Regions from separate parts of the Pseudoxanthomonas sp. UTMC 1351 genome, predicted to be linked through region 2. Evidence: riboswitches for the same ligand, from Rfam matches in the RefSeq annotation. Region 2 holds a riboswitch; the other holds the start of a gene.
What was found. Region 2 has a riboswitch for cobalamin ahead of AB6O04_RS06575 (ribonucleoside-diphosphate reductase subunit alpha). Riboswitches for the same ligand answer to the same signal wherever they lie in the genome.
Positions count from the first base shown of each region.

Region 1: it holds a riboswitch for cobalamin, as region 2 does, so the genes downstream of both, btuB (TonB-dependent vitamin B12 receptor) here and AB6O04_RS06575 (ribonucleoside-diphosphate reductase subunit alpha) in region 2, are expected to answer to the same signal.

Region 1 is NZ_JAVGJT010000014.1:119,972-134,640, reverse strand. Features, by position in the region: gene cydC (thiol reductant ABC exporter subunit CydC) at 1-16, shown strand, start outside; partial or broken gene AB6O04_RS11695 (DEAD/DEAH box helicase) at 509-1,780, shown strand; gene queD (6-carboxytetrahydropterin synthase QueD) at 1,976-2,329, shown strand; gene AB6O04_RS11685 (phasin family protein) at 2,702-3,094, shown strand; gene bioD (dethiobiotin synthase) at 3,552-4,220, opposite strand; gene AB6O04_RS11675 (GAF domain-containing protein) at 4,364-4,849, shown strand; gene AB6O04_RS11670 (TfoX/Sxy family protein) at 4,846-5,229, shown strand; cobalamin riboswitch at 5,372-5,709, shown strand; gene btuB (TonB-dependent vitamin B12 receptor) at 5,823-7,700, shown strand; gene dinB (DNA polymerase IV) at 7,936-9,003, opposite strand; gene AB6O04_RS11655 (glycerophosphodiester phosphodiesterase) at 9,709-10,809, opposite strand; gene glmS (glutamine--fructose-6-phosphate transaminase (isomerizing)) at 11,371-13,197, opposite strand; gene AB6O04_RS11645 (efflux RND transporter periplasmic adaptor subunit) at 13,388-14,659, shown strand.
Region 2 is NZ_JAVGJT010000008.1:135,789-150,457, forward strand. Features, by position in the region: gene metE (5-methyltetrahydropteroyltriglutamate--homocysteine S-methyltransferase) at 1-1,459, shown strand, start outside; gene AB6O04_RS06565 (ribonucleotide-diphosphate reductase subunit beta) at 1,600-2,619, opposite strand; gene AB6O04_RS06570 (hypothetical protein) at 2,859-3,080, opposite strand; gene AB6O04_RS06575 (ribonucleoside-diphosphate reductase subunit alpha) at 3,103-5,454, opposite strand; cobalamin riboswitch at 5,755-5,977, opposite strand; gene AB6O04_RS06580 (response regulator transcription factor) at 6,426-7,202, opposite strand; gene AB6O04_RS06585 (isopeptide-forming domain-containing fimbrial protein) at 7,615-14,337, shown strand; gene AB6O04_RS06590 (hypothetical protein) at 14,349-14,669, shown strand, end outside.

The sequences.
Region 1 (14,669 bases), on a different contig from region 2:
GGAAGGGCGGCTGTAGGAGCATCAGATTCCTTCTCCCCTTGGGAGAAGGTGCCCGAAGGGCGGATGAGGGAATGGCAATGACTTTCAATCCAAGTTTCCCTACAAGCGGACACCTCATGCCCTCATCCGTCGCTGCGCGCCACCTTCTCCCGGAGGGAGAAGGGACTATCGTCAACTGAACCCTCCTCACCCTGAACAGCCGGTTTTCCCCTTTAGCCGCCAAGATCGGTTACAGTGCGCTCCGTTTGCCAGCGGCCGTTCGTTTCCCCAATGGTCCGCCGTCGCCGGGATTTCCCAGTGGAATCCCGCGCCCGCCCCGCTCCGACTTCTTTCGTTGCGCAAACTCGGAACCGCCGTTTTGGCGACTCCGCACACCCTCTCGCAGCGCGGTTTCAGGGAACGCTTCGAGTAACGGCCACTCCGCACCTCGCGTTGAACGTTTGCCGCACAAGCTTGTGCGACCGTCAGTTCGTGTGTCCGGCCGGCCGACTTTGGAGCTTCAATCGCAATGTCTTTCGAAAATCTCGGGCTGATGCCCGCTCTGCTGCGCGCCCTCAATGACGAGGGTTACACCCAGCCCACCCCCATCCAGACCCAGGCCATTCCGGTGGCGCTGGAAGGCCACGACCTGCTGGCCGGCGCCCAGACCGGCACCGGCAAGACCGCTGCGTTCGGCCTGCCGCTGATCCAGCACCTGGCCACCTCGCCGCAGGAAGTGTCCGCCCGCGGCCCGCGCAAGCCGCGCGCGCTGGTCCTGACCCCCACCCGCGAACTGGCCGTGCAGGTGCACGACAGCCTGCGTGGCTACGGCAAGTACCTGCGCATCCCCAGCACCACCATCTACGGCGGCGCCGGCATGGGCCCGCAGCTGGAAGCGCTGCGTCGCGGCGTTGACTTGCTGGTGGCCACGCCTGGCCGCCTGATCGACCACATCGACCGCCGCAGCGTTGACCTGTCCGGCATCGAGATCCTGGTGTTGGACGAAGCCGACCGCATGCTGGACATGGGCTTCATGCCCGCCATCAAGCGCATCCTGGCCAAGCTGCCCAAGCAGGGCCGCCAGACGCTGCTGTTCTCGGCCACGTTCGAGGAAAGCATCAAGCAGCTGGCGCTGGAGTTCATGCACAACCCGCAGCAGATCCAGGTGACGCCCAGCAATACCGTGGCCGACACCATCAGCCACCGCGTGCATCCGGTCGACGGCCACCGCAAGCGCGACCTGCTGCTGCACCTGCTGGCCGCCGATACCCGCGTGCAGACGCTGGTGTTCGGCCGTACCAAGCATGGCTGCGACAAGCTGACCAAGTTCCTGGAACAAAGCGGCATTCAGGCCGCTGCAATCCACGGCAACAAGTCGCAAGGCGCCCGCCTGCGCGCGCTGAAGGACTTCAAGGCCAGCCGCATCAATGTGCTGGTGGCGACCGACATCGCCGCGCGCGGTATCGATATCGACCAGCTGCCGCGCGTCATCAACTATGACCTGCCGATGGTCGCCGAAGACTATGTTCACCGCATTGGCCGTACCGGCCGCGCCGGCGCGCAGGGCGAAGCGATCTCGATCGTGGCGCAGGACGAAGCCAAGCTGCTGCGGGCGATCACCCGCATGCTGAAGCGCGACGTGGAAATCCGCGACGTGCCCGGTTTCGAACCGCAAACGCCGATCCGCTGGGGCAACAACAACCCCGCCGGCGAGCGTCCGGCCGGCAACCAGGCACCGCGCAAGCATGCCCGCCGTCCGCACTCCGAAGCGCCGCGTCACGCGCACGCCGGTCCGAAGAAGCACAGCAGCGGCGCGCGCGACGGCGCCCGCAAGCCGGGCGGTTTTCGCCAGGGTCCCCGCGCCTAAGTAGCGTCGCCTTGCCGCCCCTTTCCGTTCGCGGGGAGGGATGAGCGAAGGGTTTGAATCATGCGGTCGTCGTCACGCACATACGCGGGGCGACGGCCGTTTCGCCATACGCCACCTACAATACGCACCATGGATATCTTCAAGGTCTTCACCATCGAAGCCGCGCACCGCCTGCCGAACGTCCCGGCCGGGCACAAATGCGCGCGCCTGCATGGGCATTCGTTCCGTATCGAACTGCACGTTTCCGGCGACCTGGATCCGCATACCGGCTGGGTAATGGATTTCGCCGACATCAAGGCGATCTTCAAGCCGATCTACGAGCGGCTGGATCATCATTACCTCAATGACATCGAGGGCCTGGAGAATCCCACCAGCGAGCGCATCGCGGTGTGGATCTGGGAACAATTGAAGCCGCAACTCCCGCTACTGAGCGAAGTGGTGGTGCATGAGACTTGCACTGCGGGTAGTCGTTACCGCGGTTGATGGCACTTCTTGTGGGTCGATCGCTTTTGTAGGAGCGGCGTCCCGCCGCGAGCTTTTTCCTGCCAGATCGCGGTAGAAGCAAAAGCTCGCGCCGAGACGGCGCTCCTACAAAATCCGACGCTCGCCCATGCCTCCCTCACCTTCCTTACCTTCGTAGTAGCGGCGTCCCGCCGCGAGTTCTTCGGGCAGATCGCGATAGAAGCAAAAGCTCGCGCCGAGACGGCGCTCCTACAAGGGCGTTGGCCGTTGCAAGCGCTTGATTCTGAATAGGAACCTACCGTTCGTCGGAAGACCGTACGCCTGTTGTTGCATTGCAACAAATGTCTGTATATGCTGCGACGCAACATAACGGCAAATCCTCTGGAGTACGCCATGTCTGCCCAATTCAACGACACTTTCAGCACCTTCACCCATCAGTTCGCCGCTGCCGCTGCGCGCGCCAACCGACTGGCGCTTGAGAACGCTGAAGCGATCTTCGGCGTGCAGCTGAAGACCTTCGAAAAGAACATCGACGCCACCACCGCTTACTTCAGCGAATTGGCCGAAACCCACGACCTGGAAGCCTACAAGACCCTGTGGCCGAAGGGCCTGCAGGTCGCCAAGGACAACACCGAGCGCCTCGTCGCTGCCGGCCAGGAAGTGTTTGGCGTAAGCCTGAAGACCGGCGAAGCGCTGGGTCAGCTGGCCAAGTCGCAGATCGAGACTGTGACCGACAGCGTCCAGGCTTCCGTGGCCAAGGCGACCAAGACCGCCAAGGCCAAGTAAGCAGGAGCGCCGCCCCGGCGGCGTCCCGAAGGTAGGAGCGGCGTCCCGCCGCGAGCTTTTCCCCTGCCAAATCGCAATACCCAGCTTCAGCAAACCTGTTTAACGCACGGCTCCCCTCCCTCCGTGCGGCCGACCCGGCAGCCCCCACGCTGCCGGGTTTTTTATTGGGTGAAAAAAGATTCGTGGGTGTTGCAGCGACTTTCCCTTCTCCCACTGGGAGAAGGTGCCCGGAGGGCGGATGAGGGAATGGCAGTGACTCGCTAGTGGCGTTCGCTACAAACGGATACCTCATTCCCTCATCCGTCGCTGCGCGCCACCTCGCTTCGCGCCCCGGCCCTGCGTAGCACGCAGGGCATTCAGGCATGCACGACCCTATGGGTCGTAAGCCGCATGCCTTTATCCCAGAGGGAGAAGGGAAGCACTCCTCCCAGCATCCATACCATGCGCACAGCGCACGCTACATAACCGGTGCCAGGTACTGCGCCAGCACGCGTGAATCCGCCGCGCGCGCGTACGGAAGACGACCCCAGCACGGCACCGGCATTCGCGCTTTCAACAAGGCGAAGTTTTCGTCGCGGCGCTCCATTTGCGGGTCTATCTCGTTCGCGATCCAACCCACCAGCTTTGCGCCATCCGCCTGCACCGCGCGCGCGGTGAGCCGCGCGTGGTTGAGGCAGCCCAGGCGCATGCCGACCACCAACACCACCGGCAACCCCAGTGCCTCAACCAAATGCCTTTGGTCCAGCGTCGCGGTCAGCGGTGCCGCCCAGCCGCCGACGCCTTCCACAACGATCACGTCGGCCCGCGCACGCAGCCGTTCGAAGGCGGCGATGATCGGCTCCAGCGCGATCTCCACACCCGCTTCGCGCGCGGCGATCTCCGGTGCCAGCGGTTGCGGTAAGGCGTAAGGGTTCAGGTCGCCGTACGCCGGTATGGGATCGCTGGCGGACTGCAAGGCCAAGGCATCTTCGTTGCGCCAACCGTCCGTGGTCGCATCGCAACCGCTGGCGACGGGCTTCATGCCTACGGCGCGTAGCCCTTGGGCACGCATGGCGTGCAGCAAAGCAGTGCTCGCCATGGTTTTGCCCGCACCGGTGTCGGTGCCGGTGACGAAGACGCTATTCACTTTTCACCTTGCTGCGGGCAAAACCGTGCGTCCAGGGCTGCTTGCGTCCGTATTCCCACCATTACTGCGTTGTTCTTCCTATGCATCTGGTCATGATAAGACCGCGCACCGCCGGGCCATCCATAAAGGGCTAAAATCAAGCAATGTCATTCGCCAACCAGACTTTGACCGGCAGCAAGCCGGAACAGTACGCGCAGCTGCTAGCCCAGGCGCGCGCGCTGGTGGCCGGTGAAACCGACCGCATCGCCAACGCCGCCAATCTGTCGGCGCTGGCGTATCACTCGCTGCCGGATCTGAACTGGGTGGGGTTCTACTTCTACGACGGCAACGAGCTGGTGGTCGGTCCCTTCCAGGGATTGCCGGCCTGCGTGCGCATTGCCTTGGACAAGGGCGTCTGCGGTGCCGCCGCGCGTGCCCGCCAGACCCAACGTGTGGAAGACGTCGATGCCTTTCCCGGCCACATTGCCTGCGATGCGGCGTCGCGTTCGGAACTGGTGGTGCCGCTGGTGAAGGACGATCGCCTGATCGGCGTGTTCGATCTGGACAGTCCGCGCGTTGGGCGCTTCGACGAAGACGACCAGCGGGGCCTGGAAGCTATCGCCCAGGCATTTCTGGAATCGCTGACATGACCGTCAAGCTGCGCAATATCGGTCCTAAATCCGCCGCGTGGCTGCGACAGGTGGGCCTGCGAACCGGCGAAGATTTGGCCGCAGTGGGATCGGTGGAAGCCTTCATGCGCGTCAAGCGCGCCGGCTTTCGCCCCAGCCTCAATCTGCTGTACGCGCTGGAAGGCGCGCTGTTGGATTGCCATTGGCAGCAGTTGCCGGAAAACCGCCGCAGCGAGTTGCTGGTGGCCTACGACGCAGCCGCTGCGCTGCTGCCGCCCCCCCGTGGACGGCCCGCTGCCGCGCCGGTGACCACGACGCAGGGCTCTCATGATGACGAAGGCGCCGCGCCGTCCTTCGACATGTTCGATTCTCCCAGCGGCGGTAGCGACAGCGACGACTGAGCCAAGATATTACGTTGGCTGTCAGCCTGTCATAGCGGCAGTGTCGGCATGACCATCCTGTGGGAGGAGTTCATCCGCGCCTTTGTAGAGCCAAGCACGCTGAGCCGGGCAGGTTGTTTCCCGCATGGGCGCGTCTGCGCCTATAATCGCGGCGCTTCAAGGTGACCTGCTGGCGGATCTCGCCATCGGGTTGAAACGGGAAGCCGGTGAAGCCTTATAGATGCGGCACTCGCAAGAGTGCCCTCCATTTTCCCTCCCTTGCGCAGCGGGGGAGGGCAAGGGTGGGGGGAAAAACCGATTCGGCAATTTCAAGCCGAATTCGTTCCAAATCAACAAAGGCAATTCCGGCGCTGCCCCCGCAACGGTAAGCGAACCGTACCAAGGCAACCGCCACTGTGCGACGCACGGGAAGGCGCCAAGGTCGAGCGCGTCAGCGCTCATTCGCGAGCCCGGAGACCGGCCTTGGAGCTCACTGGTTGCGATGCGGAGGGCGTCGCGGCGTGCCGTGCGCCGCGTGCGCGCCGTTCGCTTCGTTTCCCTTTGTGCTGCAACTCCACGTTCCGCTATGCGCTTGTGCGCGATGGAGTTGATTCATGCCGTTCCGGTTTCCGGCTTTCCGTACCCTTTCTCTGGCCGTCGCGCTGGGCCTTCCCGCTGTTGCGGCTGCGCAAAGCGGCGACAGCACTACCGACCTGGACGAAGTGATCGTCACCGGCACGCGCACCGAAGTCTCGGTGAAAGACAGTCTGGTGCCGGCCCAGGTGATCGGCCGTGCCGAGATCGAGCGCAGCCAGGCACGATCGCTGTCGGAACTGCTGCGCGGCCGCGCCGGTATCGGCTTCTCCAATCAGGGCGGTCTGGGCAAGATCACCACGCTCAATCTGCGCGGTACCGAATCCGACCATGTGCTGGTGCTGATCGACGGCGTCCGTGTGGGCTCCGCCACCGCCGGCCTGCCCGCGTTGCAGGACCTGCCGATCGACCAGATCGAACGCGTGGAAATCGTGCGCGGCCCGCGCTCGAGCTTGTATGGATCGGAAGCCATCGGCGGTGTGATCCAGATCTTCACCCGTCGTGGCGGCAAGGGCTTGTCGCGCAGCTTCCGCGTTGGCGGCGGCAGCAACAACCTGCGCGAAGCCAGCGGCGGTTTCAGCTATGGCGGCGAACGCGCCTGGTTGGGCGCCAATGCGGCTTATCAGAAGACCGACGGCATCAACGCCTGCCGCGGTTCCGGAACGCTCTTCAAGGGCTGCTTCACTGACGAACCCGACCGCGATGGTTACCGCAACGTTTCGTTGAACGTCCGCGGCGGCGTGCGCTTCGATGAGGCATGGACCTTGGAAGGCAGCTTCCTCAACGCTGACGGCGAGAACGAGTACGACGGCAGCTTCGTCAATCGTTCGGAAACCCTGCAGCAAGTGATCGGCGGCAAGTTGCGCTACGCGCCTTCGGACAAGTTGAACGTGGTGCTGTCGGTGGGCCGCAACAAGGATCACTCGGACGACTATCTGGACGAACTGTTCATGGGCGTCTTCCAAACACGCCGCGACATGGCGTCGTTGCAGGCCGACTTCGGTCTGGCGGAAGGGCAATTGCTGACTGCCGGGCTGGACTGGCAGGACGACGTGGTGAAGAGCGACACCGAATTCACGGGCACCAGCCGCGACAACAAGGCCGGCTTCGTCGAGTATCAGGGCACATTTGGCAAGCACCAACTACAGGCCAGCCTGCGCCAGGACGACAACGAACAGTTTGGCGATCATGCCACCGGCAGCCTGGGTTATGGCTTGTCGCTGGGCAAGGGCCTGAAGTTGACCGCCAGCTACGGGACCGGCTTCAAGGCGCCGACGATCAATGATCTGTACTACCCGTTCTTCGGCAATCCTGACCTGAAGCCGGAATCGTCCAAGAGCTTGAACGTAGGCGTCGCGCAGTACGCGGATAGCTGGAACTGGACGTTCAACGTGTTCGAGAACCGCGTGGACGATCTGGTGTCCTACGACTCCAGCATCTTCCTGCCGAACAACATCGACAAGGCACGCATCCGCGGTGCCGAATTCACCTTCGATACGCAGATCGCCGGCTTCGAAATCTCCGCCCAGCTGAGCCACGTGGATCCACGCAACCGTACGCGCACCACGCCCACCGGCACGGATAACCTCAACTACGACAACCTGCTGGCTCGCCGCGCGCGCAACAGCGGGCGCATCGATATTGATCGCCGCTTCGGTGATTTCCGCATCGGCACCACCTTCGCCGGCGCCAGCCACCGCTACGACGATGCCGCCAACCAGATGCGCCTGGCGGGCTACGGCACGCTCGACTTGCGGGTGGAGTACGCGATCAACGATGAGTGGACGTTGCAGGCGCGCGCCAACAATGTGTTCGACCGCGAATACGAAACCGTCGCCTGGTACTACCAGCGCGGCCGCGAGTATGGGTTGAGCCTGAGGTATCAGGCGCAGGATTGACGGCGGTTTTTGACGGTAGATAACTCTGTAGGAGCGCCGTCTCGGCGCGAGCTCTTCGCTTTGATCGCGATCTGATGAGAAGAGCTCGCGGCGGGACGCCGCTCCTACAAAAGCGACGAACCACACAAGGGCGGACGATCTTGTGGGAGCGACGTGAGTCGCGACCGGAAACATCAACGTCGCGACCCACCGGTGGTGGCATGCCACCACCACTTCCACAAGGAATTAGTCCGCTCTACAACACATCGAACAACGAGCCCTGCTCCACCACTTCTTCGCGCTCGCGGAATCCCGACAGTCCCACACCTACCAAGCGATAAAGCGTGTCCGGCGCTAGATCCACCCGGTCACGCAACGACAACGCAATGGCAGTGAACTCCTCAACCGAGGCGGGTGGAACGTCAGGCGTGAAGCTACGGGTGAGAAGGCGGAAATGCGCGGTCTTCAACTTAAGCACCACGGTATGGCCTACGCGTTCGGTCTTGCGCGTGGCTTCCCAGGTTTTTCCCGCCAGTTGTCGAATCGCCTCATCCAACTCGCCGATCGGCAGGTCGCGTGCGAACGTGTCTTCGGAGGAAATCGACTGCACCGGTTGATTAGGTTCCACGGGCCGCTCATCGATACCGCGTGCGCGCCGGAACAGGCTGCCGCCGAAACTGCCGAACCGTTGCTCCAGTTCCTCTCGCGGCAACGCGCGCAGGTCGCCAACGGTCTGGATGCCGAGCGCCTGCAGCTTGCCCAGCATCACCTTGCCTACGCCAGGAATGCAGCCGACCGGCAACGGGGTGAGGAAGCCTTCCACCTGATGCGGGCGGACCACGAACAAACCATCCGGCTTGCGCCAATCGGAGGCGATCTTGGCCAGGAACTTGTTGGGTGCTACGCCGGCCGATGCGGTGAGCGAGGTCTCTTCGCGGATTTGCGTGCGGATGGTTTCGGCGATGGCGGTCGCGGTGGGTAGCTCGGACTTTGGCTCGGTGACGTCCAGGTACGCTTCGTCCAGCGACAGCGGTTCCACCAAGTCGGTATGGCGCAGAAAGATTTCCCGCACATGCCGCGACACGGCCTTGTAGCGGCTGAAATCCGGCGGCACGAACACCGCCTGCGGACACAGCCGCTCAGCGCGTACGGCCGGCATGGCCGAACGGACGCCGAACTTCCGCGCCTCATATGAGGCCGCGCACACCACCGAACGACTCCCGCGCCACGCCACCACCACCGGCTTGCCGCGCAACGACGGATCGTCGCGCTGCTCCACCGAGGCGTAGAACGCGTCCATGTCGATGTGGATGATCTTGCGCATGCGCCCATTGTGCCGCCGGAGCGTCGCAGTGGGTGCTATCAAGGCTTCTAGGTTCAACCATAGAACCATGTAGGAGCGCCGTCTCGGCGCGAGCTCTTCGCTTCTATCGCATCTGACAGGAAGAGCTCGCGGCGGGACGCCGCTCCGCGCCCCGATAGCCATTCAGCGCGCGCGACCAAGAACGCGCCGCAGCGCGTCCAGATGGCGAACGGAGGGCTTCAATCGCTCTTCGCTTCTATCGCAATCTGACAGGAAGAGCTCGCGGCGGGACGCCGCTCCGCGCCCCGATAGCCATTCAGCGCGCGCGATCAAGAGCGCGCCGCAGCGCGTCCAGATGGCGAACGGAGGACTTCAATCGCTCTTCGCTTCTATCGCAATCTGACAGGAAGAGCTCGCGGCGGGACGCCGCTCCGCGCCCCGATAGCCATTCAGCGCGCGCGGCCAAGAACGCGCCGCAGCGCGTCCAGATGGCGAACGGAGGGCTTCAATCGCTCTTCGCTTCTATCGCGATCTGACGGGAAGAGTTCGCGGCGGGACGCCGCTCCTACGACATCTCATCTCCTGTAGGAGCGCCGTCTCGGCGCGAGCTCTTCGCTTGTGTCGCAATCTAACGGGAAAAGCTCGCGGCGGGACGCCGCTCCTACAGGGGTATGACGATGATTCGGCGCTGGATACGGCAAAAAATCCCATCGCCCGTACGGATTTCTACCGATCCACGGCTTTGCGCCCCACCGCCGGATCATCGGTAAAGAAACCATCGATGCCGGTCTTCAGATACGCGCGGATTTCGGCGATGGAGCCGGCTTCGTTGCGGGTCCGTGGATCTTCGCCCAGCCAAAGCGCGCGTGGCAGGAATTGATTCTCCGGCCGGAAGGTATACGGCTGCACCTGCAACCCTGCCGCATGCGCGTCGCGTACGAGCGAGGTCGGTTCGCCCAGCTGGCCCCGCTTGTCGACGGCGATGACGCTGCGCGAATACGGCCCGATGGCGTCGGCGTACTTCGCGATGGTTCGTAGTCCGGCCGGCGTCATCATCTCGGCGTAGCGAAGTTCGCCGCCAGCAGCCAGTACATCGCCTGGCCGTTCTTCGGGGTCGCCCAGCAATTGCAGCAAGCGAATATTGCCCGGCGAATCCCCCAGCTTCCCGCGCAGCTCGCGCAGATTGGCGATCTCGAAGGATTGAATGGTCACCGGCGCCGTGCGCGTGTACGCGTGCGCCGCCAGCGTCGCCAACAGTTTGTCTTCCATCGCCAGACCGATGCTCTGGAAATAAGACGGGTGCTTGATCTCCGGAATCAAGCCGATGACCCGATCACGTGCGGCAGATTCAGCGGCCACCAGGGCGATGATTTCTTCCAGCGTGGGTATTTCATACTGGCCGTCGTGGTCAGTGCTGCGCAGCTGCGGCAGGCGCTCGCGGGCACGCAGGGTCTTCAACTCGGCCAGCGTGAAATCCTCGACGAACCAACCTTCGACTTCTTGGCCATCGATAACGCGCATGCGCTTTCGATCGGCGAACTCGGGCCGCCCCGCCACGTCGGTGGTGCCGCTGATCTCGTTTTCATGACGCGCCACCAGCACGCCGTCGCGCGTGGACACCAGGTCCGGCTCGACCACATCCGCGCCGTCTTCGATCGCCTGCCGATACGCTACTAGCGTGTGCTCCGGACGCAGCGCGCTGGCCCCGCGGTGGCCGATAACCACCACCCGTTCTGCGATCGGGCGCTCCGCGGCAATGGCGGGGGAAGCCGTCACGGTGATCCACCCGGCCGCGGCGACGACAATGGCAAACAAGACCCGCTGCATGATCCGGTCCTCATGGCGAAGATATAGCGCGCATTGGCAACACCGCGCCAGCGTAAAAAGCGCAAAGCCCGACAGAAGCCGGGCTTTGAGTGCAACGCGGGAGGAGAGAGGTGCCGCGTTGCGAAGCGTATTCTCCACGCCGATTGTTACAGCATGGCGACGGCTTTCATTCCAGCGTCGCTGACAACGCCAGATCTGCCACGCCGCTGCGTCGATGATATCCGCCCATGAAGGCGGCCGAGCCATGAACCACCGTGACGTCGGAAAGAGCAGCCGAGCAAGCTCGGCTCTACGTAAGTCACCCACGCCTATTCGTTCCTCGTAGAGCGGAGCTTGTTACATCCCCTTGGGGGACTCCGCTGCTCTCCGCACGAACCATGAACCACCTGGCGTCAGGAAAAGCAGCCGAGCAAGCTTGGCTCTACGTAAGTCACCCACGCCTATTCGTTCCTCGTAGAGCGGAGCTTGCTCCGCTGCTCTTCGCACAAACCATGAATCACCTGGCGTCGGGAAAGGCAGCCGAGCAAGCTCGGCTCTGCGTGGGTCAACCGCGATTCTTGGCTATTCCACCGTCACCGACTTGGCCAGATTGCGTGGCTTGTCCACGTCGGTACCGCGCGCCAGGGCGGTGTGATAGGCCAGCAGCTGCACGGGAATGGTGTGCACCACCGGGCTCAGCACGCCGGTATGGCGGGGCGTGCGGATGACGTGGACGCCTTCGGATTCAGTGAAGTTGCTGTCTTGGTCGGCAAACACAAACAGCTCGCCACCGCGCGCGCGCACTTCCTGCATGTTGGATTTGACCTTCTCCAATAGCTTGTCATTGGGCGCGATGACGACCACCGGCATGTTGGCGTCCACCAACGCCAGCGGGCCGTGCTTGAGCTCGCCGGCGGGATAGGCCTCGGCGTGGATGTATGAGATTTCCTTCAGCTTCAACGCGCCTTCCAGGGCGATGGGATAGTGCAGGCCGCGGCCTAGGAACAATGCATCGGACTTGGGTGCGAAGCGCTCCGCCCACACGGCGATCTGCGGCTCCAGGTTCAACGCGTGCTGCACGCTGCCGGGAAGGAAACGCAGCTGCTCCAGATAGTCGGCTTCCTGTTCCGGCGTTACCCGGCCATGCAACTTGCCGAGTACCACCGTCAGCTGGAACAGCGCCGCCAGCTGCGTGGTGAACGCCTTGGTCGACGCGACACCGATTTCCGCACCGGCACGGGTGTAGCAGACCAGGTCGCTGGCGCGCGGGATGGCGCTCTCCGGCACGTTGCAGATCGACATCGTGTGCCTGTGGCCCAGCGATTTGGCGTATTTCAGCGCTTCCATCGTGTCCAGCGTTTCGCCGGACTGGGAGATGGTGACCACCAGATGCTTGGGATTGGCGTAGGCGGCGCGATAACGGTATTCGCTGGCGATCTCCACGCTGCACGGCAGGCCCGCGATGGCTTCTATCCAGTAGCGAGCGGTCAGGCCGGCGTAGTAGCTGGTGCCGCACGCCAGAATCTGCACGCCTTCCACGTCCTTCAGCACCGCTTCGGCATTGGCGCCGAACAACCGGGGCGAGAAGCCTTCCTCGATCACTGCCTCGATGGTGTCGGCAATGGCGCGCGGCTGCTCGTGGATTTCCTTCTGCATGAAATGGCGGTACGGGCCCAGCTCCAGCGAGGCCAGCGACACGTCGGAGACATGGATTTCGCGCTCGATCGGTTGGTTGTTGCCATCGAACACGCGCACGGCATCGCGCGTCACTTCGGCGGTATCGCCTTCTTCCAGGAAGATCACCTGGCGGGTCGCCTGGAGGATGGCCGATACGTCCGAAGCAATGAAGTTTTCGCCTTCGCCCACACCGATCAGCAGCGGGCAACCCATGCGCGCGCAGACCATGCGCTCGGGTTCCTTGCGGCTCACCACCGCCAGCGCATAGGCGCCGGTCAGTTCCTTGACCGTGCGTTGCAGGGCGCCCAACAGATCGTCGCCTTGCTTCAGGTAGTGGTGGATCAGGTGCGCGATGACTTCGGTATCGGTCTGCGATTCGAACTCGTAGCCCAGCTGGCGCAGGCGCTCGCGCTGTTCTTCGTGGTTTTCGATGATGCCGTTGTGCACCAGCGCCACGCCGTAACTGATGTGCGGATGCGCATTGGCTTCCGTCACTCCGCCGTGCGTCGCCCAGCGGGTGTGGCCGATGCCCAGCTGGGCGTTGAAGCCTTCGGCGGCCGCGGCATTTTCCATCTCCGACACGCGGCCGGTGCGGCGCACGCGGCGTACGTCATGAGCCTCCACCACGGCGATGCCGGCCGAGTCGTAGCCGCGGTATTCCAGCCGCTTCAGTCCTTCGATCAGTACCGGGACCACATCGCGATCCGCAATCGCGCCGACAATGCCGCACATAGGCCACTACCATCCTGTGTTGAATAGACCGAAATTCTACTTGTCCGGCGTCATCGACGCGTGTCCGGCAAGTGTCCGCGGACACGCGGACACCAATACGGAGCAAGACAATCCCCTTTAAATCAATGCCTTACATATGGCATGCATCCTGCTTACAAGAGCGGGACACCTTACATAACGCATGCCATCGATGATTCGGGACACTTCCGCTCAAGACCGCCCTCTCAGCCACTCGCAAAGCAGCGCGCCGTGGCGCCGCTGGGTCCTGCCTGCCGGCGGCGGTCTGGTGCTGCTGATCTGCATCGTCTTCGCAGCGCGCGGATGGCTGTCCGGCTCCAGTTCGTTCGATGCCAGCCGGGTCCGCATTGCCGAAGTGAAGCGCGGCGACCTGGTCCGCGACATCGCCGGCGATGGCCGGGTGATCGCCTCCAACAGCCCCACGCTCTATGCCATCGCTGGCGGCGTGGTCACCTTGAAGGTCGTGGCCGGCGACGTGGTGAAGCAAGGCCAGCCACTGGCCGAAATAGACAGCCCCGAGCTGCGCAGCAAGCTGGCGCAGGAACAGGCCACGCTGGCCAGCCTGGAAGCCGAAGCCAGCCGCGCCACCCTGGATGCCACCTTGGCTCGCGCCAATGCTCGCAAGCTGCTGGACCAGGCCGAGATCGATCGGCAGGCCGCGCAGCGCGACCTGCAGCGTTACCAGCAGGGATTCGACGGGGGCGCCGTACCTAAGATCGAAGTGATGAAAGCGCAGGATGAATTGCGCAAGGCCGAGATCGGCTTGGCCCATGCCAGCAAGGATTTCGGACTGCAAAGCGAAGGCGCCGGCCTGGACACCCGCAACAAGCGACTGCTGGCCGACCGCCAACGCGCCGTAGTGATGGAAGTGCAGCGACAGGTCGACGCGCTGACGCTACGCGCGCCCTTCGACGGCCAGGTCGGGCAGGTGCAGGCTGTGCAGCGCTCCAACGTAGCGATCAATGCGCCGGTACTGAGCGTGGTCGATCTGTCGGCGTTCGAAGTGGAGATCAAGGTGCCGGAGAGCTTCGCTCGCGATCTGGCCATCGGCATGCCGGCCAAGCTCACCAGCGGCAGCGGCGAACCTTATCCAGGTGAAGTCTCCGCCGTCTCGCCGGAAGTGGTCAACGGCGAAGTCAACGCGCGCCTGCGCTTTAGCGACAAGCAGCCGCCCGGCCTGCGCCAGAACCAGCGCCTGAGCGCGCGCATCCTGATGGATACGCGCCGCAACGTGTTGCTGGTCGAACGCGGTCCATTCGTCGATCAAGGCAATGGTCGCTACGCCTATGTCATGGAGGGCAGCTCCGCCGTGCGCCGGCCGGTGCAGCTGGGCGTCAGCAGCCTCAACGCCGTCGAAATCCTGGGCGGTCTGCAAGCCGGCGACAAGATTGTGGTTTCCGGCAGCGACCAGTTTGGCGATGCCGCGCGCGTATCCGTCAACTGATCCATTCGTC
Region 2 (14,669 bases):
GGACGACGTATTGAAAGCGCTGCCAAAGGGACGCGTGCTGTCGGCGGGATTGGTCGACGGCCGCAATATCTGGCGCGCCAACCTGGAGAACGCGCTGATCCTGGCGAAGTACGCGCAAGGCCATGTCGGAGAAGATCGCCTGTGGCTGGCGCCTTCGTGCTCGTTGTTGCACGTCCCGATCGACGCCAGCGGCGAAACCGGGTTGGATGCCGAACTGCGCGACTGGCTCGCGTTCGCACGGCAGAAGCTGGAAGAACTACGTACACTTGCCGACGCTCTGGACGGTGTGGTGGGCGCTGACGCGGCGCTGGCGCTGGCGCGTGAACGCCAGGAACGGCGCCGGCGTTCGCCACGCGTACATCGCCCCGAGGTGGCGGCGCGCTTGGCCGGATTGGACCGCGATGCATCCCGGCGTGCATCGCCTCACGACGTACGCCGCGCGCGGCAGGACGCATGGTTGAAGTTGCCGGCTTATCCGACCACGACGATAGGCTCATTCCCGCAGACGCCGGAGATCCGGCAGGCGCGTGCGCAGAACAAAGCGGGAAAGCTGTCGGATGGGGACTATGACGCCTTCATTGCCACCGAAATCGCCCGCTGCATCCAGGTGCAAGAAGAGATCGGTCTGGACGTGCTGGTCCACGGCGAATTCGAACGCAATGACATGGTGGAATACTTCGGCGAGCAGCTCGATGGCTTCGCTTTCACCCGCAACGGCTGGGTGCAGAGCTACGGCTCGCGCTGCGTCAAGCCGCCGATCATCTACGGCGACGTGCAGCGCCCGGCTTCCATGACGGTGCGTTGGACGCAGCATGCACAATCGCTGACCAGCCGGCCGATGAAGGGCATGCTGACCGGTCCGGTGACCGTGCTGCAATGGTCATTCGTCCGCGACGATCAAGCGCGTGCCAACACCTGCCGGCAGATCGCGCTGGCATTGCGCGATGAAGTGAACGACCTGGAGGCCGCGGGTATCGGCGTCATCCAGATCGATGAACCGGCACTGCGTGAGGGCCTGCCGCTGCGGCGCGGAGATTGGTCCGCCTATCTGGCGTGGGCGGTGGAATGCTTCCGCATCACCGCGTCGGGCGTGGCCGACGGAACCCAGATCCACACGCATATGTGCTATTCGGAATTCAACGACATCATCGAAGCCGTGGCCGCGATGGACGCCGACGTCATCTCCATCGAGACCTCGCGCTCGCGCATGGAGTTGCTGGAGGCGTTCGTGAAATTCCGTTACCCGAACCAGATCGGTCCCGGCGTCTACGACATCCATTCGCCCAGGATTCCCGATGACGGCGAAATGCGCGCGCTGCTGCAGAAGGCCCGCGAAGTGCTGGCGCCGGAGCAGATATGGGTGAACCCCGATTGCGGCCTGAAAACCCGCGGCTGGCCGGAAACCGAAGCCGCGCTGGTGGCGATGGTATCGGCGGCCAAGGCAATGCGGGCCGCCTAGGCAAGCCAACCTTTCTGTGGGAGCGACGTAAGTCGCGACGGAAGCATCCGGATGCTTCCGTCGCGACTTACGTCGCTCCCACAAGGACATGCCTCTAGTCAGCCGGAGGCGATAGGACAAAAGAACATACAGCCATACACTCAAAACGCGTGATCGAAGCCGACCTCGCCTTCCACGCCCACCTGGTACGCGGACACGCGGCGTTCGAAGAAGTTGGTCAGCTCCTGCACGTCCTGCAGGTCCATGAAAGGGAATGGATTGGTCGCGCCGAAATGCTTGGCGAAGCCCAGCTGCGCCAGGCGCTGGTCGGCGCAGTACTCCAGGTACTGGCGCATGTCCTTCAACGACAGGCCGGCGACGCCGCCCGACAGTGTGTCTTCGGCGAAGGCGGTTTCGCATTCCACCGCTTCGGTCAGCATCTGCACCACCTGCGCCTTGAACTCGTCGTCCACCAGATCGGGCTCTTCCTCGCGCGCGGTGCGGATGACCTCGAAGGCGAACGCCATGTGGCAGCTTTCGTCGCGGAACACCCAGTTGGTGCCGCTCGCCAAACCATGTAGCAGGCCACGCGAGCGCAGGTAGTACACGTAGGCGAAGGCGCCGAAGAAGAACAAACCTTCGATGCAGCCGGCGAAGCAGACCATGTTGAGCAGGAACTGCCGGCGCTGCTCGCGGGTTTCGACGCGGTGCAAACCCTGCAGCGAGTCGATCCACTTGAAACAGAAAGCCGCCTTGCGCTGGATCGACGGAATGTTTTCCACCGCTGCGAATGCCTTGGCGCGCTCGTTGGGGTCTGGCAGATAAGTGTCCAGCAAGGTCAGGTAGAACTGCACATGCAGTGCTTCCTCGTACAACTGCCGCGACAGGTACATGCGCGCCTCGGGGGCATTGATGTGCTGGTACAGGTTGAGCACCAGATTGTTGGAAACGATGGAATCACCGGTGGCAAAGAACGCGATCAACCGTTCGATCAGATGCCGTTCGGCGGGACCGAACTTGTGCTTCAGATCGTTGGTGTCCAGCGCGAAGTCCACTTCCTCCACGGTCCAGGTGTTGCGGATGGCATTGCGGTACATCTCGTAGAACTGCGGGTAGCGCATGGGGCGCAGCGTCAGTTCGAAACCGGGGTCGAGGAGCAGTTGGCGGGGTTGGGTGGACATGGATGCAAGGTTCTCGTTGTTTCCTTCTCCTTCAGGGAGAAGAGCCTGCCCCGTACTCGATACGGGGTGCCCCGCAGGGGCGGATGAGGGTGTGGCGAGGGCAATGGCGGTGAACGATCGTCACTCCGCCGTACCCTCACCCCAACCCCTCTCCCGGAGGGAGAGGGGCTTATGCCGTTTGGTCTGACGCGTCCCTGCGTCTCCGATGGTTCTGTTCTTTTCCAACTAGCGTGCGCCAGTCAACGCACGTAACGATCACGAACATGACGGGTAATGAACGTACTCAAGCCTTTCCCCGCGGCCGCCAAGCGTTTCATCTTGGCCACGTTGGCGGTGCCGGCACTCGCGTTGCTGTACTCGTAAACTCGATCTGAGTCGCGGAACTTCACGAATATGGATGTCGGCGTGGTCCGATAAGCCTCCACGCCGGTGTCGTCTCCCTCGTGACGGTACCGCTTCATCACAACCTCCGAGACATTCAACTCATTGGCAGGCCTCGCACGCTTCCGGATTCTCCAGCGAACAGGCGATGGCTTCCGACGGGGTGTATTCCGGCGGCGGCGCTACCGCCGAGGCTTGGCCCACCGTGGTCTTGGCGATCTTGGTGGCCGGACGCGAGCGCAGGTAGTACGTGGTCTTGATGCCTTTCTTCCACGCGTACATGTACATGGACGACATCGCGCCGATGTTCGGGCTTTCCATGAAAAGATTCAGTGATGCCGACTGATCGATAAAGGCGCCGCGGTCGGCGGCCATGTCGATCAGCGAGCGCATGGGGACTTCCCAGGTGGTCCGATAGATATGGCGCAACGCTTCCGGGATCTGCGCGATGCCTTGAATGGAACCTTCGGCCTGTTTGATGGCATCGCGGACTTCCGGTGTCCACTGGCCCAGCTTCTTCAGTTCTTCCACCAGGTAGCGGTTGATCTGCAGGAAATCGCCGGACAGGGTTTCGCGCTTGAACAGGTTGCTGACCTGCGGCTCCACGCATTCGTAGCAGCCCGCGATCGACGCGATGGTGGCGGTCGGCGCAATGGCGATCAGCAAGGAATTGCGCAGGCCATGTTGTTTGATCCGCTCACGCAACGCGTCCCAGCGCTCCTGGTTTTCCGGCTTCACGCCCCAGGCATCGAACTGCAGTTCGCCATCGACCGCACGCGTATCGCCGAAGGACGGGTGCTTGCCGCGTTCCTGCGCCAGCTCCACCGAGGTTTCCAGTGCATGCAAGTAAATGGTCTCGGCGATCTTCGCCGACAACGCGCGCGCTTCATCGCTGTCGAAAGACAGCCGCAGCTTGAAGAACACATCCTGCAATCCCATCACGCCCAAACCGACCGGGCGCCAGCGCAGATTGCCGCGGCGCGCGGATTCGATGGGGTAGAAATTCAGATCGATCACGCGATCCAACTGGCGAACCGCCAAGCGAACGGTTTCGGCCAGCTTGTCGAAATCGAAATAGCCACGGCCACTGTCCGCATCGCTGTCGAAATGCCGGCCAAGATTGATGGAACCCAGATTGCAGACCGCCGTCTCTTCGGCCGAGGTCACTTCCAGGATTTCGGTGCACAGGTTGGACAGATGGATCACGTTGCCGGCGCGCAGCGTCTGGTTGCTGGCGCGGTTGCACTTGTCCTTGAACGTCATCCAGCCGTTGCCGGTTTGCGCCAGCGTGCGCATCATCCGGCCGTAGAGCTCGCGCGCCTTGATCGACTTGACCGCCTTGCCCTGGGCTTCGGCTTGTTCGTAGGCGCGCTCGAATGCGTCGCCATACAGATCGGTGAACTCCGGCACCACGCGCGGATCGAACAGCGACCAGTCGGCGTCGGCTTCCACTCGTTTCATGAACAGGTCCGGCACCCAATTGGCCAGATTGAGGTTGTGAGTGCGGCGCGCTTCGTCGCCGGTGTTCTCACGCAGCTCCAGGAACTCTTCGACATCGGCGTGCCAGGGTTCCAGGTACACGCAGGCCGCACCCTTGCGCTTGCCGCCCTGGTTCACCGCCGCCACCGAGGAATCCAGCGTCTTCAGCCACGGCACGATGCCGTTGGAATGGCCGTTAGTGGATTTGATCAGCGAGCCGCGCGAACGCACCCGCGTATAGCTGACGCCGATGCCGCCGCTGAACTTCGACAGCTGCGCGATGTCGCCGTACTTCTGATAGATGGATTCCAGCGAGTCCTGCGGCGAATCCAGCAGGAAGCAACTCGACAGTTGCTCGTGCGTGGTGCCGGAGTTGAATAGCGTCGGCGAACTGGGCAAGTAGTCCAGGTTGCCCATGCGCCGATACAACGCCAGAGCCTCGGGTACGTCTTCGCTCAAGGCGCAGGCGATGCGCAGGAAGAACTGCTGCGGCGTCTCGATGACCTTGCGTGTGTGCGGGTGGCGCAACAGGTAGCGGTCGTACAGCGTACGCAGCCCGAAGTAATCGAACTGCAGATCTAGCGATGCGTCCAGCGCATCGTTGAGCTTGCGTGCATTGGTCTGCACGAATCCGAGCAGGCGCTCGTTGATCAGTCCGACCTCATGGCCGCGCGTGATCGACTGCGAGAACGCATGGATTTCCTGTCCCGTCACTTCCTTGGTGATGTAGCCCGCCAGCAGGCGCGCGGCCAGGCGGCTGTATTCGGGTTCCTCGGCGGTCAGCAGCGCGGCGGTACGGATGGACAACTCGTCCAGTTCGCGCGTGCTGGCGCCGTCGTACAGACCGGAAATGGTGCGCGTGGCGACGCGCATCGGGTCGATGGCGTGCAGCCCTTCGCAGTTGCGCTGCACCGCGCGGACGATCTTGTTCAAGTCCACCGGTTCGCGGCTGCCGTTGCGCTTGGTCACGCTCATCGCGGTAGCGGTGGGCGGCGGCGTCAGCAGGAATGTACTGTTGACGGCGTCATTATTGGCGGACGGGTGTTCGCCAGCGGCGACCGCCACGGTGGCCGCATCGGTCTGGGACAGGGTCTGATTCACGGGTTTTCCTCCATGCGATGCACGCAGCGGCCCGTCCCTCGCAGGCAGCGCAGGGCCGGTGGATCAGCAGGATGGGAAAGCGGCGTCGCAAGGTCAGCGACAGCGGAGATTCCGCAGCTGGCCTGCTTCACCAGCCATCTCCCCCCGGAGATTCCGCGGCCGGCACCGCGCGGTGTGCTTCGCGCGGCTGTCGGCAGGTCTTCGGACTCGTGGACGCGGAAAGCCTCTGCTTTCCTCCTAGCCCGCCGCTTCCCAAGGTCCGTGCCTCAGTGCCAATGGCGAGTTCGTTTCCACATACCGCTGCGGGGCAGTGCCGGAATTGGCTCTTTCAGAGCCGTACCGGCTTCCCTTTTCATCCAGCGGTGTGGCCGCTGGAACCGACGGGCACAACATAGTGGGGTGTCACCTATCAGTCAACACCAAATGTAGTGTGGAACCTATGTGTTGTTGGCTGTGGTGGTTTCACGGGTGAGTTGCCGCCTAGACGACGCGTGTCATAACCCGAAATAAGAAGCCAAAGGGCTCGCGGCGGGACGCCGCTTCGCGCCCTGATAGTCGCGCAGTGAACACGATCAAGAACGCGCCGCAGCGCGTCCGGATGGCGAACGGCGGGCTTCGATCGCTCTTCGTTCTTATCGCGATCTGACGGGAAGAGCTCGCGGCGGGACGCCGCTCCTACAAAGGCAAATGCCCTTTCCCTTGATCCTGTAGGAGCGCCGTCTCGGCGCGAGCTCTTCGCTTTTGTCGCGATCTGACGGAAAAGCTCGCGACGGGACGCCGCTCCTACAGGTATGAGGCGGATGGATCACGATCAACCGGTCAAAACGTCGCACCCACCGCGAAAACTAACCCGAAGTCAGCACATACCCCGTGCCACGCACCGCGCGCAGGGGGAAATCCTCCCCCGATAACTTGCTGGCCTTCTGACGCAGGCGGTGGACAATCACTTCCAACCGGTGCGGATCGAAGTCGTAGATGTTGTGGGTGAAGCGGGCGATGAGCTCTTCCCTGGATATAACGTTACCCGGGCGGGCAATAAGCGGCTCGATCAGGATGCGTTCGTTGCCGGTGATGTGGATCCGCGCGCCGCCGGGCGATATCAATGCCCAGCCTTCCGGATCCAGGCGCCATGCCCGTGCGGACTCGACCGCGGCCTGCGGCGCATGGGAAGCCATCTGCCTTCGCAGCACACTGCGAAGCGTGGCCGCCAGCAGTTCCATGTCGACCGGCTTGAGCAAATAAGCATCCGCACCGTCGTCCAGTCCTTGAACGTACTGCGCCTTGGTGTGCCCGCCGCCAGTCAGCACCACGATGCCCGCATCGGTCGCTTCGCGCAGATTCCGGCTCAGCGTGAAGCCGCTTTCGTCGGGCAAGCCGATGTCCACCAGGAACAGTGAAAAGCGCTGGGTAAGGACAGCGCGATACGTCTCCTTGGCGCTTCCCACGCCCACCACGTTCCTGAAGCCGCAATCGCGCAACCCAGGAATCAGGATCTGGTCCCGCATCTCTTCGTGGTCTTCGACCACCAGGATGCTCTGCTGGTGAACCGTTGCGTTGTCTTCCCGTTGCGTTCGCCGCGCCTGGCCGAACCGCGGGGCTGCGCCATCGCCTTTGTCGCGCACATGACCTCTGATGAGGCCGTGCGTTCCGCTGCCGCACGTGTCCTGCAATTTGACCCTTCTCAAAACACTTTCCCCTGTGGATCGATACGTACGCACGTGTCGAATCGCCCGCCTCTCGTTTCTCTTCCGAGTAAACGCGAATACATGAATGAGAGTCTTCCGAGATTTTCTGAGCGTGTAATCCCAACTACTGGTTGTTAGCTTGTGGTGAAAGAGATGTAAGCACAAGGGGAAAGCCGTGTGCTTGCCCTCTCGGATTTCAAGAATCCTACCGCCGTCTCAAAGTTGAAGCGCGATGACTCGCGGCGGGGCTCTGCGTGTTCAACAAAGTCAAAAAGCCAGGATGGGCAGCTGAATGAAGCAGGCAATCAACACGAGTAGCACGTCGAATTCACGCGCGACGTTCAGCTGCGTGAATTCCCGAAACATACTCGCCAATCTACCTGGCTTTCTATTGTGTTTGACGCTGTGGCTGCTCTGGGCGCCCGCGGCTTTCGCGCAGACCTCGGTCGACAACGTGGCCCGCATCGCCAATCCATCGGGCGTGCCATGTACCGATGCGGCCACCAACCCGAACTGCGAACGCACCGACAATGCGGTCGTCACAGTCACGCCGCTGCCGACCATCACCACATCCAAAGTAGCGGACCCGGTTACCGACGCTACGGTTAACCCGGGCGACACCATTACTTACACAGTAAGCACGGTCGTAGCGGATGGTTCCACCACTGCTGATTTCCAACTGACGGACACGATAAGCACAGGCCTGGCATTCGGAACGATCGTTTCGCAAGCCCCGGCGTTCGCCGGCAGTTGCGCTGTCTCGGGACAAACGCTGACCTGTGCGTTGCCGTCCGACACGCCAGCAGGCACCTATGACGTCAGCTACACCGTTGCCGTTGCTGCCGGCGCTACCGGCACGGTAAGTAACCAAGTGGTGATTGCCGGTGGCGGCGATCCAGACCCCGTCTGCAATCCATGCAATACCCAGCACCCCATTGCGCCAGCGGTCGTTACGCGCGCGAAGACCAGTAATCCCGCGTCCGGCGCATCGGTGGAAGTCGGCGACGCCATCACCTACACACTGGCGCTCACCGTGGCCGGCTCGGCCACCACCCAGGTGGAGCAGCTGCAAGACACGCTGGGATCGGGTCTGACTTTCGGTTCCATTACTAGCCAAGCGCCGGAATTCGGTAGCAGCTGCGCCGTCGCCGGCCAGGCGTTGACCTGTTCTCTGCCCACCGGAGCGCTGCCAGGCACCTATAACGTGGTGTACACGGCCACCGTAGCCGCCGGTGCGAACGGTTCGGTGAGCAATACACTGAACGACTGCGCCGCGGTGGGTACGCCGTGCGGCACCAGCCATCTGATTTCGTCGGTGACGGTGGCCAAGTCGGCGAGTCCCGCCACGGGCGCATCGGTGGAGGTCGGCGACACCATTACCTATACGCTGACTTACACCGTCGCCGGCGGCAATTCCAAAGAAGTGAAGACGGCGAACGACCAACTCGGCGCCGGCCTGACCTTCGGCGCGTTGGGCACCATCAGCCATCCCAACCTGTTGAGCTGCACCGGCAGTTCGCCAATGGCGTGCACGCTGGAAGCGGACGCACCGGAAGGCACCTACACCGTTCAGTACACGGCAACGGTCGATAGCAGCGCCGCCAGCAGCGTTTCCAACACGGTGAGCGGCGTGACCTGCACAACGCCGAGCGGCTGCACCACCACACATCCTCTGTCTGCGGTCAGTGTCGCCAAGTCGGCCAACCCGGCCAACGGCGCATCGGTGGAAGTGGGCGACACCATCACGTACACACTGACTTACAACGTGACCGGAGGCGCATCGCCGGAAGCCAAGACCGCCAACGACCAACTGGGCACCGGTTTGACCTTCGGCGCGTTGGGCACCATCAGCCATCCCAACCTGTTGAGCTGCACCGGCAGTTCGCCAATGGCCTGCACGCTGGAAGCGGGCGCACCGGACGGCAATTACACCGTCCAGTACACGGCAACGGTCGATAGCAGCGCCGCCAGCAGCGTTTCCAACACGGTGAGCGGCGTGACCTGCACAACGCCGAGCGGCTGTACCACCACACATCCTCTGTCCGCGGTCACTGTCGCCAAGTCGGCCAACCCGGCCAACGGCGCATCGGTGGAAGTGGGCGACACCATCACGTACACACTGACTTACAACGTGACCGGTGGCCCGTCACCGGAGCCCAAGATCGCCACGGATCAACTGGGCACGGGACTGACCTTCGGTGCTGTCGGTTCGATCAGCGATACCGGTCGCCTCAGCTGCACCAGTACCTCGCCCATGACGTGCACGCTGGCAGCGAACACACCGATCGGCACCTATACCGCGCAGTACACGGCCACCGTGGCTGCCAATGCCAGCGGCAGCGTCGCCAACACAGTGACGGGCGTGCCCTGCGCCACCCCAAGCGGCTGTGCGACCACGCACATTCTGTCGGCCGTGACGGTCGCCAAGTCCGCCACTCCGGCCAATGGCACGTCGGTGGAAGCCGGCGACACCATCAACTACAGGCTCACCTTCAGGGTTCTCGACGCGCAATCGCCAGAGGACAAGACGGCCAACGACCAGTTGGGTGCGGGCCTGACGTTCGGCTCATTGGGCACCATCAGCCATCCCAGCTTGTTGGACTGCACCGGCAGTTCGCCAATGGCGTGCACGCTGGAAGCGGGCGCTCCCGTGGGCACGTACACGGTCGATTACACCGCCACGGTGGACGCAGGCGCGACCGGCTCGGTCACCAACACGGTCACCGGTGTGACCTGCGCTACCGCGGGCGGTTGCACCGTTGCCCATCCGATCTCGGCCGTGACGGTTGGCAAATCCGCCAGTCCTGCCAACAACGCATCAGTGGAAGCGGGCGACACCATTACCTACACGTTGACCTTCAACGTGGTCGATGGCGCCTCAACCGAAGCCAAGGTCGCCAATGACCAGCTGGGCGCCGGCCTGACCTTCGGTGCAGTAGGCAGCATCAGCGATTCCAACCGTCTCGGCTGCTCCGGCACTTCACCGATGGTGTGCACCTTGGCAGCCGGTACGCCGGTCGGCACCTACACCGTCCAGTACACGGCCACCGTGGACGCGGGTGCCACCGGCACCGTCACCAATACCGTGAGCGGCGTGCCCTGCGCGACCGCAGGCGGTTGCGCCACCACGCACACGCTGTCGTCGGTGACGGTGGCCAAGTCGGCCAGCCCGGCCAGCGGCACCTCGGTGGAAGCGGGCGACACCATTGCTTATACGCTGACCTACAACGTGGTCGGCGGTCCGTCGCCGGAAGCGAAGATCGCCAACGACCAATTGGGCGCGGGCCTGACCTTCGGCGCCGTGGGCGCTTCCAGTGATCCCAGTCGGTTGACCTGCACCGGCGGCTCGCCAATGACTTGCACGTTGGCGGCCGGCTCGCCGGCCGGCCTCTACACCGTCCAATACACCGCGACAGTTAATGCGGATGCCAGCGGCCCGCTGACCAACACGGTCAGTGGCGTGCCGTGCGCGACCGCGGGCGGTTGCACCACCACGCACACATTGTCGTCGGTGACGGTGGCCAAATCGGCCAGCCCGGCCAGCGGCACCTCGGTGGAAGCGGGCGACACCATTACCTACACGCTGACCTACCGCGTGGCTGGCGGACCGTCGCCGGAAGCCAAGACCGCCACGGACCAGCTCGGCACCGGTCTGACGTTCGGCGCCATCGGCACTGTCAGCGATCCGACCCAATTGAGTTGCGCTGGCAGTTCGCCGATGGCATGCACGTTGGTAGCGGGCGCACCGGCCGGTACCTATACCGTGCAATACACCGCGACAGTGAATGCGGATGCCAGCGGTTCGTTGACCAACACGGTCAGCGGCGTGCCGTGCGCGACGACCGGCAGCTGCACCACCTCGCACAACGTATCGACGGTAACCGTGCAGAAGACCGCAGCTCCCGCCAATGGCACGTCGGTGGAAGCCGGTGACACCCTTGCCTATACGTTGACCTTCACCGTTAACGGCGGCACTTCCACCGAAGCCAAGACCGCCAACGACCTGATGGGTACGGGCCTGACCTTCGGCGCCATCACCAACATCAGCGATGCCGGTCGCCTCAGTTGCACAAGCGGTTCGCCGCTGGCGTGCACGCTGGTAGCAGGTACGCCCGCCGGCACTTATACGGTGAACTACACAGCCACCGTGGACGCCGATGCCACCGGCACCGTCACCAACACAGTGAGCGGCGTGCCGTGCGCCACTGCCGATGGCTGCACCACCACGCATACGCTGTCGTCGGTGACCGTGGCCAAGTCGGCCAACCCGGCCAACGGCAGCTCGGTGGAAGCCGGCGACGTCCTCACCTACACGCTGACCTACACCGTTACAGGCGGCGCAGCGTCGGAGCCGAAGGCTGCCACCGATCAACTGGGCGCAGGCCTGACGTTCGGCGAGGTCACCACGGTTAGCGACGCAGCCCAGCTAAGCTGCACCAGCGCCGCACCGATGGTCTGCACCTTGGCGCAGGGCGCACCCGCAGGCACCTATACGGTTGAATACACCGCGATAGTGAACGCGGACGCCACCGGTGCGGTCACCAATACGGTGAGCGGCGTCGATTGCGCCGCCGCCGACAGCTGCACCACGTCGCACAGCGTGTCGACGGTGACGGTGCAAAAGACCGCCAGTCCGGTCAGCGGCACCACTGTAAGCCCAGGTGAAACCATCACCTATACGCTGACCTACACGGTCACCGGCGGTGCTTCCAGTGAGGCCAAGACGGCCAACGACCAGCTGGGCGCCGGCCTGACCTTCGGCGCCATCGGGACCATCAGCGATACCGGCCTTCTCAGCTGCACCGGCACATCGCCCGTGGCGTGCACGCTGGCCGCCGGTACGCCAGCGGGCACCTACACGGTCCAATACACCGCGACCGTCGACGCCGATGCCGCTGGCGCCGTCACCAATACGGTGAGCGGCGTGGCGTGCACCGCCACCGGCGGCTGCAGCACCGAGCATCCGCTGCGTGCGGCAATCGATGTGACCAAGACCGCGCTGCCGGCGCCCGGCAGCGAGGTATATGTCGGCGATACCATCGCCTACACGCTGACGGCGGTGGTGGAAAACGGAACGACCACCGAACCCGTGCGCCTGATGGACACGCCCGGAGCTGGCCTGAACATCGGTGCATTGCCAGCCGGGTGCGCGATGGCCGGGGCGCAGATCGAGTGCATCCTGCCGACCGGCACCGTGCCGGGTACGTACACCTTCATCTACGATGCGACCATCGGTGCCACTGCCAACGGCAACGTCAGCAACGTGGTGGTCAGCGCCTACAACGGCCGGGCCATCGATGTGAGCTGCGTCAGCTGCCAGACGCAACACCAAGTGGTCGCGCTGCCTTCGCTGCGCGTGGTCAAGACGTCCGCGGTACGCGAAGCGCGCATCGGTGACCTGGTGCGCTACCGGGTCACGGTCGAAAACGTCGGCCTTGTCGATGCGAGAAACGTCTCGCTGGCGGACACCCCGCCGGCGGGCTTCACCTACGTGGAAGGCTCCTTGTCGGTGGTGGACGGCGACAACGCCGCCACCGTGAGCGGCCAGAGCCCGATCCGCTTCGACGGCTTGGATATTGAGCCAGGCCAAACGGCCACGCTGATCTACATGATGCGAGTCGGTGCAGGCGTACGTCACGGCACGCATGTGAACCAGGCGCAGGCGCTCTCGTCCACCGGTACGCCCATTTCCAACATCGGCACCGCGGAACTGACAGTGGCCTCCGATCCGCTGGTCGACGACAGCCTGATCTTCGGCACGGTCTTCAACGACCGCGACGGCGACAGCTGGCAGGACGGCGCTGCGCTGACCGGCGTGAGCGTGCAGGGCGGTTTCGCGCCCGACGCCTATGTGCCGGGCTCGACCCTGATGGATCGCGGCCTGGGCGCGCAACCGTTGCCCGACGCCAGCGCACCGTTGCTGCACGGCATCCGTGTCGGCGATATCGCCGCGCGGCAATCGGAAGCCGATACCGCACAGGCGCACCAGGTGGTGATCCGCCAGCACCTGAGCAAACCGAGTTTCACCGGCGACTTCGTGTTGACCAGTGACCAAGGCGTGACCGTTCGCATGGACGCGGACGGCCGCACCACCGTCGAAAGAAACGGTGAAGCAGCCAAGGGATTGAATGCGGCCGCGCCCACGGTGGAACGCCGTGTCGCGCAGGGCGAAGGCGGCTACGTGGTCGATTACGTGATCGGCAACGACGGTATCGACGAACGCGGCATACCGGGCGTGCGTATCGCCTCGGTCGAAGGCCTGCTGATCGAAACCGATCCGTTCGGCCGCTACCACCTGGTCGGTATACCGGGCGGGCAGTCGCGCGGGCGCAACTTCATCTTGAAGGTCGACCCCGCCACGCTGCCGGTCGGCACAGAAATGACCACCGATAACCCGCTGGTCCGCCGTATCACCCCGGGTGTACCGGTACGCTTCGACTTCGGCGCAAAGATGCCGGTGGAAGAGATTACCGGCGGCACGCAGCTAGTGGAACTGGAGCTGGGTGAAGTGATCTTCGCGCCTGGCAGTGCGGAAGTCCGCGAATCCTACCTGCCGGTGATCGACCGTATCGCCGCCAAGCTGGACGAGTACCAGGGTGGCGAAGTGGTGATCAGCGTCGATGGCGATGGCGATGCCCTGGCATTCGACCGTGCCGCCGCGGTGAAGACAGCGCTGATGCAGCGCTTGCCCACCGCGCTGGTACCGATGGTCAGCGTCAGTGTGCGAACCGCAGCCGACGATCCAGGCACACGCGTGACCGGTGTGGATGGCCAAGGTCCGGTGCTGGGCACAGTGTTGTTCGACACCAACCGCGCCGACATCAAGCCGGAGTTCGCGCCACTGATCGAACGTGTAGCGGCTTATCTGGAGCAAGTGGGCGGCGGCACGGTGTCGATCGTCGGCCATACCGACCTGCGCGCATCGGACGAATACAACATGGCATTGGGTATGCGCCGCGCAAGAGCGGTGTACGAAGCACTGGCGGCGCACCTGAGTCCGGAATTGCGAAGCCGGGTGCGCGTTGACCCCGGCCGGAGTCCGGCAGCGCCTGCCGGCGTGGACAGGAAGTGAGGGAGCACGCCATGACGCTGAAAATGAAACTACTCGACTACACCTTGATCGGCCTGCTGGCCGGGTTGCCGACGATGTCGGTGGCACAGGATGAGCCGCCGCAATCGCTGGCTGGAACGAACGCAGCGCAAGCCAACGCACCGCAAGTCTCATCAACCGACGATCCGACGGCCAAAGCGCTGTCGGAATGCACCGGCGACGAATGCCGTTCCGGCGAGGAGCTGTTGTTCAAGCTGCGTACCCGCGGCGAGCGCGAACCGGCAACGGCTGGCGTGAAGCAGACCGATTCGCAAACGCTGCAGCCGGACCGGCGCGTGACCGTGGCCATGGAG